2 regions of the Caenimonas terrae genome follow, and region 2 is predicted to be linked to the other one. Evidence: predicted binding sites of a transcription regulator. Region 2 holds the regulator's gene; the other holds the start of a gene.

Region 1 (7,772 bases), on a different contig from region 2:
CGGGCGTGCTGTTCGAGACCGGCCGCGCCAGCCCCGAGGTGCTGCAGGTGGCCGTCGACACCGCGTCGGCGCAAGGCTGGCGGCGGCCCCTGCTGGCCTGGCTGGGCGCCCAGGCGCGGCGCGCCGAACTGGCCGGCGCCCAGCAGGAAGCCGAGCGGCTGCGGCGCCGGATTGCGCTGGTGCTGGGCGAGCTGAAATAGCTGTGCTTGCCGGCAGGCAATAATCGGCCATTGCCTTCAAGGAGATTCCTGTGCGATTGATCCTGTGCGCCGCGGCGCTGTCCCTCGTTGCCTGCGCCACCCCGGCCCAGGGCCCCGTCACCACCAAGAGCGGCCTCGTGTACCAGTCGATCAAGGAAGGCAGCGGCGCGCCGCCCGCGTCCACCGACACCGTCAAGGTCCACTACCGCGGCACCTTCCAGGACGGCAAGGAATTCGACAGCTCCTACAAGCGCGGCGAGCCCACCGAGTTTCCGCTCAACCGCGTCATTCCCTGCTGGACCGAAGGCGTGCAGATGATGAAGCCGGGCGGCAAGGCGCGCCTGACCTGCCCGCCGGCGATCGCTTACGGCGAGCGCGGCGCCGGCGGCGTGATCCCGCCGAACTCCACGCTCAACTTCGAGATCGAGCTGGTCTCCGTCAAGCGCTAAGCGCGCCGGCCCGCGGTCCTGAAGGTGACCGAATAGCGCAGCGCGCCGGTCGGCGCCACGCTGTGTTGCCAGGCCCAGCGCGCCGCTCCGCGCAGCAGGTAGATCGAGCGCGGCGCGACGGCCAGCTTGAGCACCTCGGCGCGCTTGCCGACCTGGTGCGGCCAGGGCCGGAACCGCAGCACGGCTTCGCCCAGCAGCGAGACGCCGACCACGTCCTCGAAATCGGGGACGTCGCGGTGCCAGCCCAGCGGCGTGCCCGCGCTGTACTGCGCCACCAGCACCTGGGTGAATTCCTGCGGCGCCAGGCCCAGCCAGCCGGCGACCTTCGCCCGCAGCGGCTGCAGCTGCGCGGGGATGGGAAGCCCCTCGCGCAGCCGGTTGGCGTCGAAGTCGTACTTGCCGCCGAAACTCAGCACCCGGCGCCGCGCCGTGTAGGCCTTGTAGCGCATCGCTTCCAGCGGCCAACCCTCGATCAGCGCGAGCAGCAACCGCTCTTCGCCGGCCGACAGGAAGTCGGGCTGGTAGACCATGCCGGGCGGCAACGCCGGCGCTTGCGGCGGCGGTTGTTCGAACAGGCTGGCCTGCGCCTGCCGGTCTTGCTCGCGTCCCATGGTCAGGGCGCCGCCATGGCGTCTTGCATGCCGGCGTTGTTGGCCAAGCCGGACAGCCGGATCCCAAGCAGATCCGGGCGGCGCTCGGTGCGGCACAGGCTCAGCGGGTGGTCCGGCAGGTCGCGGTGCGGAGTCATTGGAGTGGGCGAGGGCGTTCCCGGTGATTTTGCGACCTGGCGCGGCGGCCGTGGTCCCGGGGTGACAAATTCCGGCCTTGTCCCGGCTGGGCCAGCCGTTGGGCCAAAGAAAAAGCCCGGCACCTTTCGGTGCCGGGCTTGAGTAGCGTGAACGCTACTGCTGTCCTCAGGGCTTGCTGGCCGTCGGAAAAGGCCAGGCCGCCTGCGGGTTCAGAGTGGTCTGAGCCGCAGGCGCAGCGGTGACGGCAGGAGCCGCCTTCGCTACGGGCCGGGGGGCAGCAGGCTTTTTCGCTGCTTTCTTGGCAGCGGGCTTCTTCGCTGCCTTTTTCGCGGCCGGGCGCTTCTTGGCGGCCGGCTTCTTGGCCGCGGCCTTCTTCGCCGTGGCCTTCTTCGCCGTGGTCTTCTTCGCAGCTGCCTTCTTCGCAGGCGCCTTCTTTGCTGCGGCCTTCTTCGCCGGTGCCTTCTTCGCAGCCGACTTCTTCGCAGCCGGACGCTTGGCAGCGGCCTTCTTCGCCGGTGCCTTCTTGGCTGCTGCCTTCTTCGCAGGAGCCTTCTTCGCAGCGGACTTCTTCGCTGCCGGACGCTTCGCCGTGGCTTTCTTAGCCGTAGCTTTTTTCGCAGTTGCCATTTCTATTCTCCTTGATCAAGTTGATCAACATCAACTAAAGAAGCACTCCATGCTTGTTGGTTGCATGAAGCGATCCATGGAGTTGGGCTCGTGCCCAGCTCCATGAACACCGGTGTCCGGACCGTCTCCCGCTCTTGCGGCGTGGTCGTCGGTCCAGACGAATCTCGGGCTCATCCCGTCTTGTCGATCTAGTCCCAGCTCAGCGCGCCGCCGGACTGGTACTCGATCACGCGGGTTTCGAAGAAATTGCGCTCTTTCTTCAGGTCAATCATTTCGCTCATCCAGGGAAACGGGTTCTCCTCGTTGGGGAACAGCGCTTCCAGGCCGATCTGCGTGGCGCGCCGGTTGGCGATGTAGCGCAGGTAGCCCTTGAACATGGACGCGTTCATGCCCAGCACGCCGCGGGGCATGGTGTCTTCGGCATATTTGTATTCGAGCTCCACGGCTTTCTGGAACAGCTCCTTGATCTCGGCCTTGAAGTCGGCCGTCCACAGGTGCGGGTTCTCGAGCTTGAGCTGGTTGATCAGGTCGATGCCGAAATTGCAGTGCATCGATTCGTCGCGCAGGATGTACTGGTACTGCTCGGCGGCGCCGGTCATCTTGTTCTGCCGGCCCAGCGCCAGGATCTGGGTGAAGCCGACGTAGAAGAACAGGCCTTCCATCAGGCAGGCGAACACGATCAGCGACTTGAGCAGCGTCTGGTCGTTCTGCGGCGTCCCGGTGTGGAAGTTGGGGTCCATGATCGCCTCGATGAAGGGGATCAGGAACTGGTCCTTGTCGCGGATCGACTGCACCTCGTTGTAGGCGTTGAAGATCTCCGCCTCGTCCAGGCCGAGCGATTCCACGATGTACTGGTAGGCGTGGGTGTGGATCGCTTCCTCGAAGGCCTGGCGCAGCAGGAACTGGCGGCACTCCGGGGCCGTGATGTGGCGGTAGGTGCCCAGCACGATGTTGTTGGCGGCCAGCGAATCGGCCGTCACGAAGAAGCCAAGGTTGCGCTTGATGATGCGGCGCTCGTCCTCGGTCAGACCGTTCGGGTCTTTCCACAGGGCGATGTCGCGGTTCATGTTCACTTCCTGCGGCATCCAGTGGTTGGCGCAGGTGGCCAGGTACTTTTCCCAGGCCCACTTGTACTTGAACGGCACCAGCTGGTTGACGTCGGTCTGGCCGTTGATGATGCGCTTGTCGGCGGCGTTGACGCGCCGGTGCGCGGTGGCTTGCACGACGCGCGCCGCGACGCTGCCGGCGGCCGGGCGCGCTGCGCCGTCGTCGAGGGTGCGCGTGACAGCAGGGGAAATTTCGGAGGGAGCTTGAGAAAGAGGTGAATGGCTCACCTCGCGGCTCTGAATGAAGCCGCTGTTCAATTGCGTTGGCGGTGTGGGCTTGACTTCTTCGTCCCAGGTCAACATAAGTTTTCCAATGCTCGGATGATATGAGCAGTGATGCGGAATGAAAAGTGTTCGTTCACATCACTGCCCGATTGTGTTGCTCAATTGCATCGGTGTTTTGTCAGAGAACACCGACACTTTTCTCACTGGCAGGCTTCGCAGCCCGGATCGTCGATCGCACAGAACTTGATGTCGGTCGCCGGCGATGCATCGAGCTGCGCACGCGCCGCGACTGCAGCGGCATCCAGCGCGCTTATGCCGCCCTGCGCCTGTCCGCCCGAGGACACCGCGTTCAGCCGGCCCGAGGTCACCGTCGACTTTTCGGTCTGCGTCGCGCTGATCGTGCGCAGGTAATACGTGGTCTTCAGGCCGCGGATCCACGCCAGCTTGTAGGTGTCGTCCAGCTTCTTGCCGGACACGCCGGACATGTAGATGTTGAGCGACTGCGCCTGGTCGATCCACTTCTGCCGGCGGGCCGCCGCTTCCACCAGCCAGGTGGTTTCCACCTCGAAGGCCGTCGCGTACAGCTGCTTGACTTCCTGCGGCACGCGGTCGATCGGACGCAGCGAACCGTCGAAGTGCTTCAGGTCCATGACCATCACGTCGTCCCACAGGCCCAGGCGCTTCAGGTCGCGCACCAGGTAGTGGTTGATGACGGTGAATTCGCCCGACAGGTTGGACTTGACCGACAGGTTGCCGAAGCACGGCTCGATCGAGGCGTCGACGCCGATGATGTTGGAGATGGTCGCCGTCGGGGCGATGGCCACGCAGTTGGAATTGCGCATGCCGTCCTGGGCGATCTTCTTGCGCAGGGCGTCCCAGTCCAGGCTCGTCGAGCGGTCCACCTCGACGTAGCCGCCGCGCTGCTGCTGCAGCAGGTCCAGCGTGTCCAGCGGCAGGATGCCCTTGTCCCACAGCGAGCCCTTGTAGCTGGAGTACTTGCCGCGCTCGCGGGCCAGCTCGGTCGACGCCCAGTAGGCGTGGTAGCAGACCGCTTCCATCGAGCGGTCGGCGAACTCCACCGCCTGCTCCGAGGAGTAGGGGATGCGCAGTTCGTACAGCGCGTCCTGGAAGCCCATCACGCCCAGGCCCACCGGCCGATGCCGCAGGTTGGAGTCGCGGGCCTTCTTGACGGCGTAGTAGTTGATGTCGATCACGTTGTCGAGCATGCGCATCGCCGTCGTGATGGTCTTCTTGAGCTTCTCCTGGTCCATCGCCCCGTCCTTCAGGTGCTGGAGCAGGTTGACGGAGCCGAGGTTGCAGACCGCGGTCTCGGTGTCCGAGGTGTTGAGCGTGATCTCGGTGCACAGGTTCGACGAATGGACCACGCCGGCGTGCTGCTGGGGCGAGCGCACGTTGCAGGCATCCTTGAAGGTGATCCAGGGATGGCCGGTCTCGAACAGCATCGTCAGCATCTTGCGCCACATGTCGGCGGCCTGGACCGTCTTGCTCGGCTTGATCTCGCCGCGCTTGGCCTTCTCTTCATAGGCGACGTAGGCCTTCTCGAAGGCGATGCCGAACTTGTCGTGCAGGTCAGGCACGCTGGACGGCGAGAACAGGGTCCACTCGCCCTTTTCCATCACCCGGCGCATGAACAGGTCCGGGATCCAGTTGGCGGTGTTCATGTCGTGGGTGCGGCGGCGGTCGTCGCCGGTGTTCTTGCGCAGCTCCAGGAACTCCTCGATGTCCAGGTGCCAGCTTTCCAGGTAGGTGCAGACCGCGCCCTTGCGCTTGCCGCCCTGGTTCACCGCCACGGCGGTGTCGTTGACCACCTTCAGGAACGGCACCACGCCCTGCGATTCGCCGTTGGTGCCCTTGATGTGCGAGCCGAGCGCGCGCACCCGGGTCCAGTCGTTGCCCAGGCCGCCGGCGAACTTGGACAGCAGCGCGTTTTCCTTGATCGATTCGTAGATGCCGTCCAGGTCGTCCGGCACGGTGGTCAGGTAGCAGGAGGACAGCTGCGAGCGCAGGGTGCCGGCGTTGAACAGCGTCGGCGTGCTGGACATGAAGTCGAAGCTGGAGAGCACTTCGTAGAACTCGATGGCGCGGGCTTCGCGGTCGATCTCGTTGAGCGACAGGCCCATGGCCACGCGCATGAAGAAGGCCTGCGGCAGCTCGATGCGGGTCTTGCGCTCGTGCAGGAAGTAGCGGTCATACAGCGTCTGCAGGCCCAGGTAGTCGAACTTCAGGTCGCGTTCGGCCTTCAGCGCGCCGCCCAGCTTCTTCAGGTCGAATTGCAGCAGCTTCTCGTCCAGCAGTTCGGCATCGACGCCGCGCTTGATGAAGCCGGGGAAGTAGTCGGCGTAGCTGCCCGCCATGTCGGCCGGCGGCAGGTCGCGGCCCAGCACCTCCTTGAAGATGGTGTGCAGCAGCAGGCGGGCGGTGGCGTAGGTGTAGTCGGGATCCTTCTCGATCAGCGTGCGGGCCGCCAGGATCGAGGCCTTGTAGACCTCGTCCATCGGGACGCCGTCGTACAGGTTGCGCATGGTCTCGGCCATGATCGGGTCCGGCTTGACGTCGGCGCCCAGGTTCTGGCAGGCCGAATTGATCAGGCCCTTGAGGTGCTCCAGGTCCAGCGGGATGCGCTCGCCGCCGTCCAGCACGTGGATGATGGGGGCCTTGGCGGCGGCCGGGGCGGCCTGCTTGGCGCGCTCCTGGGTGCGGCGCTCGCGGTACAGCACATAGGCGCGGGCGATCTCGTGGTGGCCGCCGCGCATCAGGCCCAGCTCCACCTGGTCCTGCACGTCTTCGATGTGGAAGGTGCCGCCGCCCGGGCGCGAACGCACCATGGCGCGGATCACCGCCTGGGTCAGGCCGTCGACGGTTTCGCGCACGCTGGCCGAAGCCGCGCCCTGGGTGCCGTGCACCGCCAGGAAGGCCTTCATCATCGCGATCGCGATCTTGTTCGGCTCGAACGGGACGACGGCGCCGTTGCGGCGGATGATCTGGTAGTGGGCCAGCGGATTGGCGGCGGCGCCGGCCGCGTTGTCGTTGGCCGGGCCGGCGGCAAAGCCTCCGGCGCTGGAAATGGATTGGGTGTTTACAGCGGTTTGCATGGTTCCTCGTGACGCGTTCTTGGGGTTGCTCCAGCCCTCGTGGGTCCCGGATAAAGCTTTTTTCCTGCGCTTGCGGACACTATATCTAGTGCTTTTCGCCTTTACAAGCACTATAGGTAGTGGTTTGCCGGTGGGCAGGCAGTGCAGATGCTGTGGAAAAACTGTTGACGGCCGCATTGAAGAGCGATGGCCCGCGTGCGGCCGTGGGGCGCATTCGCAGTGCGAGCAGCGGCGCGGGTTTGTGCGCCCTTTGGTCCCGGCTGCGGCGCCAGCGTTGACGCACATCGCAGCAGCGCTCTCTGGTCGCCCGCAGTTGCCGATCGCAATTTACCGTGCCCACCGGAGCGAAATCCGCTTCACCGTTGCCGCACCGCAACTCCCCGATGCGCTATATGTGGGGGTTCCTCCCCCGAAAACCACTACCTATAGCGTATTTTGCACCGCCGCCGGGAAGCGCCCGCCGGCCCATCCGAGGGCGTTGCGCAGCGCCCTCCAGTCGAAGCCGGCGCCGGGATCGAGCTTGCGTCCGGGCGCGACGTGCTCGTGCCCGGCCAGGTGTTCGATCGGGTAATGCTGCGCGACGGCGGCGCACAGGCCGGCCAGGGTCTCGTATTGCGCAGGCTCGAACGGCTCGCCCTCCAGGCCCTCGAGTTCGATGCCGATCGAGTCGTCGTTGCAGTTGTCGCGGCCGCGGTAGTGCGAGGTCCCGGCATGCCAGGCGCGATCGTCGCAGCTGACGAACTGCCACAGCTCGCCGTTGCGGCGGACGTAGAAGTGCGCCGAGACCTGCAGGCCCTCGATCTGCTTGAAATAGGGATGGGCGTTCCAGTCCAGCGTGTTGGTGAACAGCTGCTGCACTTCCTGGCCGCCGAACTGCCCGGGCGGCAGGCTGATCGAGTGCACCACCACCAGGTCGACCAGCGCGCCGGCCGGCCGGGGGCCGAAATTGGGCGACTGCAGGCGGCGCGCGTAGCCGTACCAGCCGGCGTGCCAGAGTGCGCCTGCGGGCCCGGCCTCAGGCGCGCTCATCTTGCGGCTCGTCCCCGCCCGGCGCGGCGATCGCCAGCCGCGCGATGCGGTAGCGGATCTGCCGCAGGCTCAGGCCCAGCCGCTGTGCGGCGGCCGTGCGGTTGAAGCCGCTTTCCTGCAGCGCCTTGACCAGGATCTCGCGCTCCTGTTGGTCCAGGTACGCCTGGAGGTCGCCCGGCATCACGTTGGCCGGCGCGGCGGGCCGCGCCGCGGCCGGCTCCGGCGCACTGGCTGCGGGGGCCGCCGGCGGCACCGACTGGGTCGGGGCGAAGTC
Region 2 (7,772 bases):
TTGGTCTTGTCGCCCCGCAGGTAGTTGATCAGGCTGGCATTGGCGCCCGTTCCCATGGCCGTGATCAGCCCGCTGGGCATGCTGGAGTCGAACGGGACGGCGCGCGTGCCGCTGGTTGCGCCGTTGCCGACGAGGATATTGCGGGCTGCCGCCGGCGGCATGGTCGACGCGTAGGTCTTGATGCCGGTGATCGGGTCGGTGGAGACCAGGGTTTCGACCTGCCACGCGATCGTGCTCTGGTTGGCCGTGGCCTGGTCCAGGTTGTAGGCGATCACGTTGCCGGTCCAGGTGATCGGCGTGTACATCGGCGTGTACTTGCGGGTGTCCTTGGTCAGGCTGATGGTGGACACCGCCACGCCCGACTGGGTGCCTTCCTTGCCGCCGATGTCCGACATCATCTGCTGGATGGAGCCGTTCAGTTCATCCGCGGTCTTGGCATTGAGCATCTTGCCGCGGGAGTTGACCGTTGCGTGCCACATGTCGTCGATCGCCTTCGGATCGTTGATGGCCGGCACCGGCCAGTCCAGCGTGCGCGACGCATAGCCGGTCAGGGCCTGGAGCACGGCGGGGTCGGTCGCATCGAGCGTTCCGATCAGGCCCAGGCCGATGGCGTAGAAGCCCATGTGCTGCCAGTAGGCCTCATCCCCGGTGACCGGTTTCACGTTATTCGCCAGGTCCGGCCGCAGGTCGGTCACCCAGTACTTCATGGCGACGTCGGCCATCGTGTTCAGGTACTTGGTCGTGCTGCTCTTGGCATCGCTGTACGGGCCGATCGGGGCGTAGGCGTAGGCCCTGGGCTGGGTGATCGTCGGCCCGGGGCTGCTGTCGTAATCGCCGGTGCCACCCACGCTGAACGAATCGTTGTAGTAGCCGTCGGTCATCAGCATGGAGTAGGAACGGCGGCAGGTTGCATGGCCTGCTTCGGTCCCCGACACGGAGATCGAGCCACTGCCCGTCGGCGAGGCTGCCCACGGGCCGCCGGAGTCGGCGCGCTGGTAGTACTTGCCGACGTTGTCCAGCGCGATCCGGCTGGGGGTGGAGCCGGGTGCCGAGAGGCCATACAGCCAGGTCAGGAAGTCGCTCTGTACGGTGGGAGTGAACAGTCGCACACCCTTGTCCAGCTGAGGCGTGCTGTCAGCGAGGTTGTTGATCGTGCCCCAGCCGAGGCGGAAGGTCGGGTTCAGCGGCTGGAACGCCAGGCCGATGCCGGTCTTCGCCAGGTCCAGGCGGGTTCTGTGGTAGGTCTTCCAGTTCGCGTAGTTCTGGACTTCCTCGGCCCAGGTGCACACGTTGCCTGCGCAGTCGGTGCGGTTGCGGAACTTGGGATAGGTGTAGCTCGAGCTGGTGGTGTTCGGATAGGGAATCAACGTGGCGCCAGGCGCCAGCGGGCTGCCTGCGTCGGGCAGGTAGCCGGCAGGCGTGCCGGTGGAGAAGTAGTCGCCCGCCGAAACCGGCCCCTTGCCGGCCGCCAGGCCGTTGGGATTGCTCAGCCCGTCCCACTTCTTGTTGATCACCACCGGGCTGCCGGTGGCGGAACAGGTGACCTTGACGACTGCGCCCGAGCCGCCGGTCACCGAGGCGTCCGTCGGGCAAGCCGAGTAGGAGCCGCCGGTGAGCAGGGTGACGGAGTTGACGTAGTTGGTCTGGCCGAGGGTCACCGCGCCGGTGGCCGAGATGCCCCCGCCGGTCGCAGCGGGGAAGGTCACGCTGGGCGGGCTGGCGACGTCGAAGCCCAGGCCCCTGACGGTCACGGTGACATTGAGGATGCTGTAGGTCGCAGAGCTGCCGGACGTCGTCACCGCGTAGGTCTGCGTGGTGCCCCCGCACGTGACGTTGGCGATCGTGCTCGAGCTGTAGCCGGAACCCGGATTCGTCACCGTGAAAGTCTGGATGGCTCTGGCGCCGCTGTTGCCCGTGGGCAGCACGGCGGTTGCCGTCGCCAAGGTTCCGGCGCCGGCGTTGGAGAAAGTCACGGAGCACGCCGTTCCGTCGGGGACCGTGAACTTTTTGGTGTTGTTCGTGATGGACGTGATGCCCGCGGTGCCCAACGAATAGGTGTTGATCGTTCCGGCGGCGGCCACGTTCGGGGAACCGCTGGGCAGGCCGATGGTGACGGCCTGGCCGTCGTTGTTGGTGGTCGACCAATTTCCGGGGTTGACGCTGATGTCGGTGACTTCATACGTGGACGCCGTCGTGGCCTGTCCGGTCGCGGCGGGGTTGACGCTGCCTCGGGTGAAGAACGACAGGGGCAGCGCCGGCGGGGTGGCCGGGTAGCCTCTTCCGCGCAGGACGGGGTCGAGCGTGATGCCGGTGACACTGTAGAGCTGCTTGGCCGGCGGCTTGTAGAAGTAGACATTCCAGCTGGAGATGCCGGTGGTCGAACCGGCCGCCATGGGCGTGCCGTCCGCATTGACCCGGATCTTGTAGGTGACCCTGGGATCGTAATAAATCAGGTTCACGTCCGGAGAGCGGCCGTAAGGAGAGGGGGGCGTGCCGGTCCAGACGCAACCGCTGCCCCCGATGCATTCGGCATCATCGTTCGGGCCGCGATTGCCCTGGTAGCCCGCACCGCCGCCGTACTGGTAGATGGCGGTGGATACCATCGAGCCCGAGTCGTCGAAGATGAAGACGATGTTGGGCTCGACCGCTGCGGTGCGGGAGAGCAGCGGGTCCTGCGCCATCTGGGCGTGCAGGGTGATGGCGTTGGTGGCGAGCACCGCGGCCCCGAGCAGCCACTTCAGTTGACGTTGGAACATGCGTGTTCTCCTCATGGGACTTCCAGGGTTGACTGCATCCACACTTCGCTGCCTTCCGGCCGGCCGGTGCCGCTGGCGACTTCGGGTCCGAAGCCGCGGGCGGTGATGAGATAGGTGGAGGTGGTCGTCAGGCCGTTGGCGGTGGCATTGACGATCGGAATCTGTTCGCTCACGCATTCCGGCATGCGGGCGAATGTCGCCGAGGCCAGGTTGACGGAGGCGGTGGGGATCACGAACACGCCGGTGCGGGTCCCGTCCCAGTTGGCGGTATTCACGCCTAGCGGCGCGGACGCGGCGGCCACGGGGGGCTGCACGGTCATGCCCGATGGCAGCAAGGTTCCGTTCTTCACGTTGTTGACGATCGCATCCTCGCAATAGCGCAGCGCCACTTCGGCCGCCTGGGTGGCCAACTGCGTGGTGCGCACGTTGCCCGACACGCCTTCGCTGGACAGGGCGTTGCGGATGCTGAAGGTTGCGAGCAGCGAGATCACCACCAGCATGACCAGGGCGATGATCAGCACGACACCCCGCTGGTCTCGGGCAGCGAGCGGAACGGTTGTGCGCGGTTGGCTCATTGACGGCTTTTTCATGAGGCGATCCGGTTACGCAGCACCACGGTGGTCGAGAAGGCACGCCGCAATCGCAGGTCGGGCGGGGCCGTGTTGAGCGAGCCGTCGCACTGGAAGTAGCGGGCCGACTCCGACGTCGGCGCAATCGGCTTCTCGCTGCGCACGATCAGGCAGACGCGCACCGTCGCGACCTTGGCCCAGCGGTCCGCGATCGGCAGCGCGGCGAGGCCGGGGTCGGCCGGCGCGGCGATGTCCGAGGCGGTCATGTAGCCCGCCACCGTCAGGGTGGTCGATGCGGTGGACGGCGCGACCCCGTAGGTGATCTGCATGTCCTCGACGTTCTCGACCAGGGCCTGGGGCGTGGCGCCGCCGTTGCCCTTGCAATACAGGTTGCCTGCGTCGACGTAGAAGCGGTTGTCCGCCACCGTGAAAGTGACGGTGGTCGGAACGACGGTGGGTGTGCTCCAGGCGCTGACCGAGGCCGTGACGACCGGCAGCGTCTGGCCCAGGCAGTCGGTGGCGTTGCCGCCGGAGGCGACCGTGTTGTAGCGGTCCGCTTCGTAGGAGAGCGCCAGTGCGTCGGAACCGGCTCCGCTGCAGGAGAGCGCGCTGATCGACGCGGCAGCCGGGTCGGTGAACTTGCTGTCGCAGCCGAAGACCGCCCAGTTGGTGCCGCCGAACACCGGGTTGCGCGGCGTGCTGGCGGCGTAATTCGGCTGCTTGGGATTGTTGCTCGCCATCCGGATGTGCTGGGTCAGGACCGCCAGGGCGGCCTGGGCGTCCTCGTTCATCCGGCTCTGCGCCTGGGTGGATCCGCTGGCGGACACGGAGCCGAGGTAGGCGCCGATCACGGCCAGCATCAGGACCAGCCCGATCACCAGCGACACCAGCAGTTCGATCAGCGTCAGGCCCCGCTCGCGCCGCGGGCCGTGGTGGATGCGTGCAGCTTGCTTCATAGCTTGAACCGGATGTGGATGCAACGCGGTGTCCCGGTATAGGTACCGGAAGCCGGGCATTCATCGTTGTTGTTGTTGATCGCGGCAAAGGTGGACGGCTCCTGCCACAGGATCCACAGGTCGCCCTCGCGCGAGGTGCAGGCGCCGTTGCAGACCATCCGCATTCCGCCCAGCGGGAGTTCCCTGCGCATCTCGGCGTTGCTCTGGGCCTTGTCCAGGCTGGCGATCGCCACGGCATCACAGCTGGGATAGACGCAGTTCGAGGTGGCCAGCACCGTGTTGAATGTCATTGCCTCGTTGTAGGCACCGCCGGTAAAGCCCGCGATGTTGGCGCGCATCCGCTCGACATGGCTGGCCCCGAGCATCATCGCGGTCGCCCGGTACCCCGACAGCTTGGGCATCTGCACCGCGTAGGCCATCATTCCGGCGAGCGACAGCATCCCGAAGGACAAGATCAGGATGGTCACCAGCACCTCGATCAGCGAGGAGCCCTGTTGCAGGAAGGAGTTGCTCTTTCTCATGTGCATGTCCCGTCTTCGGAGATCTTGGCCCGGCCGCTGGGGCTGACGCAGACCATCCGTTGCTGGTCCGCCGTGAACTGGCTGCCGCCGAAATTGAGGGTTGTGGCCGCGCCGTTCTGGAGCCGGCCGGTGGCGGTGAACTGGAAGGCCGTGGCAGCGGTCGGCGTGCCTTCCAGGATCGCATCCATGCCGGTGAGCGCCGATTGCACCCGCAGCGTGTGGTCCGTCGAATTCCATGCGCCCGACGCATCCTTGTCATGGAAGATGATCCAGCCGGCGGCCCAGCCCTTGGCGGTGGTGCCTGCGGTGGCGCAGGCGGGGGTGGCTGATTCGGGGTTGTCGCTGCGGCACATGATGACCCGGCCGCCGCGGCGGATCGCCTCGCTGCGGGCATAGCGCAGGTCGGCCAGGAACGTGTTCACGCTCCCGGACATCGTGTTGGACTTGATCATGCGCAGGAAGGAAGGACCCGCGAGCGTTGCCAGGATGGCCGCGATGGCAATCGTCACCAGCAACTCGATCAGGGTGAAACCACGCTCGTTTTTCATGAAACGCAGTGTTGCCGCAAACCGTGGCGGGCTGGCGCGGCGCCAGACGGGTGGTGGTGCCGGCTTGACCAGCGGCTGGGCGGCGCGTGGCGGCGGCATGGCACCCGGCGGTGTTTTTTCACACCTTCAAACGTGCATTTTTCGAGGTTGCGGCGCGGCGCCGTGACTATCTTTGACGCCATGAACACACACCAAACACCCCCCGCCGCCCTCCCTTCAACACTGCTGGAGCCCCTGCGCCGCCCGCGCAGGCACCGGGGCTTCACGCTGATCGAGCTGATGATCGTGGTGGCCGTCGCCACGGTGCTGCTTGGCTTCGGCGTCCCTTCGATGACCGCCTTGACGAACGCCAACAAGCTGACCGCCGCGTCGAATGCGTTCCTGTCGTCGCTGCGCCTGGCGCGCAGCGAAGCCTTCAAGCGCAACGGCCGCGTGGTCCTGTGCAAGTCGCGCGACGGCGTGGCCTGCAACCCGGGCGGCGGCTGGGAGCAGGGCTGGCTGGTCTTTCACGACGCCAACGGCGATGGCGTGCATGACGATGGCGAAACCGTCATCCAGCGCGGCAATCCCCTGCCCGCCAGCCTGCGGTTCACCGGCAATTCGACCGTCGGCCGCTATGTTTCCTTCGTCGCCAGCGGGTCGACCCGCATGATGGGCGGCGGCTTCCAGGCCGGCACCATCACGGTGTGCAACCAGTCGCTAGAACGCAGCGAGGCGCGCCAGATCGTGCTCAATGCCGTCGGCCGGCCGCGGGTGCAGAAGGTTGCGCTGGACAGCTGCGCCTGAACGTCACTTGCGCACTTCGTCGACCAGCGTCTTGAAATCGTCGATGTCCTCGAAGCTGCGATAGACGCTGGCAAATCGCACGTAGGCAACCTTGTCGAGCTTCTTCAACTCGCGCATCACCAGTTCCCCGATCCGGGTGGAAGGCACCTCCCGGACTCCCAGGTTCAGCAGTTTTTCCTCGATCCGTTCGACCGCGCCGTCGATCTGCTCCGTGCTCACCGGGCGCTTGCGCAGCGCCAGGTTCATCGAGGCCAGCAGCTTGGCGCGCTCGTATTCGATGCGGCGGCCGTCCTTCTTGACCACCGACGGGAAGTTCACGTCCGGCCGCTCGTAGGTGGTGAAGCGCTTCTCGCAGGCCGCGCACTGGCGTCGCCGGCGGATGAAGTCGCCGTCCTCGGCCATGCGTGTCTCCACCACCTGGGTGTCCACGTTGCCGCAGAACGGGCATTTCATGTCGAGCGCGGCGCCGCGCCGCCCCAAGCAAGCGAGCGCCCCCCCGGGGGGCAGCGACGGCGCGAAGCGCGGAGCGTGGGGGCCAACATTGCTAGCCGTAGACGGGGAAGCGGCGGGTCAGGGCGTTGACCTTCTCGCGCACCGCCGCGATGTTGGCCGGGTCGCGCGGGTTGTCCAGCACGTCGGCCAGCAGGTTGGCCGTCATCCTTGCTTCCTCTTCCCTGAAGCCGCGGGTGGTCAGGGCCGGCGTGCCGATCCGCACCCCGCTGGTCACCATCGGCTTTTCGGGGTCGTTGGGGATCGCATTCTTGTTGATCGTCATGTGGGCATCGCCCAGCACCGCTTCGGCTTCCTTGCCGGTGATGCCCTTGGAGCGCAGGTCGACCAGCATCAAGTGGCTCTCGGTGCGGCCGCTGACGATGCGCAGGCCGCGCTGCACCAGCGTCTCGGCCACGACCACGGCGTTCCTGGCCACCTGCTGCTGGTAGGTCTTGAATTCAGGCGCCATCGCTTCCTTGAAGGCCACCGCCTTGGCCGCGATGACGTGCATCAGCGGGCCGCCCTGCAGCCCGGGGAAGATGGCGCTGTTGATCGCCTTCTCGTGTTCCGGCTTCATCAGGATGATGCCGCCACGCGGTCCGCGCAGGCTCTTGTGGGTGGTGGAGGTGACCACGTCGGCATGCGGCACCGGATTGGGATAGACGCCGGCGGCGATCAGTCCGGCGTAGTGCGCCATGTCGACCATGAAGATGGCGCCGACAGCCTTGGCCACCCGGGCAAAGCGCTCGAAGTCGATCCGCAGCGAATAGGCCGAGGCGCCGGCGATGATCAGCTTGGGCTTGGATTCGTGGGCCTTGCGCTCCATCGCCTCGTAATCGATCTCTTCCTTCTCGTTCAGGCCGTAGCTCACCACGTTGAACCACTTGCCGCTCATGTTCAGGGCCATGCCGTGGGTCAGGTGGCCGCCTTCGGCCAGGCTCATGCCCATGATGGTGTCGCCGGGCTTGAGGAAGGCCAGGAAGACCGCCTCGTTGGCCTGGGCGCCGGAGTGGGCCTGGACGTTGGCGGCCTCGGCGCCGAACAGCTGCTTGACCCGGGTCAGCGCCAGCGTCTCGGCCACGTCGACGTATTCGCAGCCGCCGTAGTAGCGCTTGCCGGGATAGCCCTCGGCGTACTTGTTGGT

The links. Region 2 encodes NrdR, which represses ribonucleotide reductase genes. Its sites were predicted from a motif close to CACNANATNTNGTG; they were not measured.
Region 1: the regulator NrdR is predicted to act here: its motif matches at 6,547-6,560, upstream of ACFPOE_RS01250 (ribonucleoside-diphosphate reductase subunit alpha).

The regions. Positions count from the first base shown of each region.
Region 1 covers NZ_JBHSMF010000002.1:248,854-256,625, reverse strand. Annotated here, with positions in the region: gene ACFPOE_RS01275 (hypothetical protein) at 1-200, shown strand, start outside; gene ACFPOE_RS01270 (FKBP-type peptidyl-prolyl cis-trans isomerase) at 251-649, shown strand; gene ACFPOE_RS01265 (alpha-ketoglutarate-dependent dioxygenase AlkB) at 646-1,260, opposite strand; gene ACFPOE_RS01260 (histone H1-like DNA-binding protein) at 1,564-2,025, opposite strand; gene ACFPOE_RS01255 (ribonucleotide-diphosphate reductase subunit beta) at 2,214-3,434, opposite strand; gene ACFPOE_RS01250 (ribonucleoside-diphosphate reductase subunit alpha) at 3,557-6,469, opposite strand; gene ampD (1,6-anhydro-N-acetylmuramyl-L-alanine amidase AmpD) at 6,893-7,498, opposite strand; gene ACFPOE_RS01240 (sigma-54-dependent transcriptional regulator) at 7,485-7,772, opposite strand, start outside.
Region 2 covers NZ_JBHSMF010000009.1:641,178-648,949, forward strand. Annotated here, with positions in the region: gene ACFPOE_RS16940 (PilC/PilY family type IV pilus protein) at 1-2,756, opposite strand, end outside; gene ACFPOE_RS16945 (pilus assembly PilX family protein) at 2,768-3,346, opposite strand; gene ACFPOE_RS16950 (PilW family protein) at 3,343-4,281, opposite strand; gene pilV (type IV pilus modification protein PilV) at 4,278-4,802, opposite strand; gene ACFPOE_RS16960 (GspH/FimT family pseudopilin) at 4,799-5,449, opposite strand; gene ACFPOE_RS16965 (GspH/FimT family pseudopilin) at 5,531-6,136, shown strand; gene nrdR (transcriptional regulator NrdR) at 6,140-6,589, opposite strand; gene glyA (serine hydroxymethyltransferase) at 6,681-7,772, opposite strand, start outside.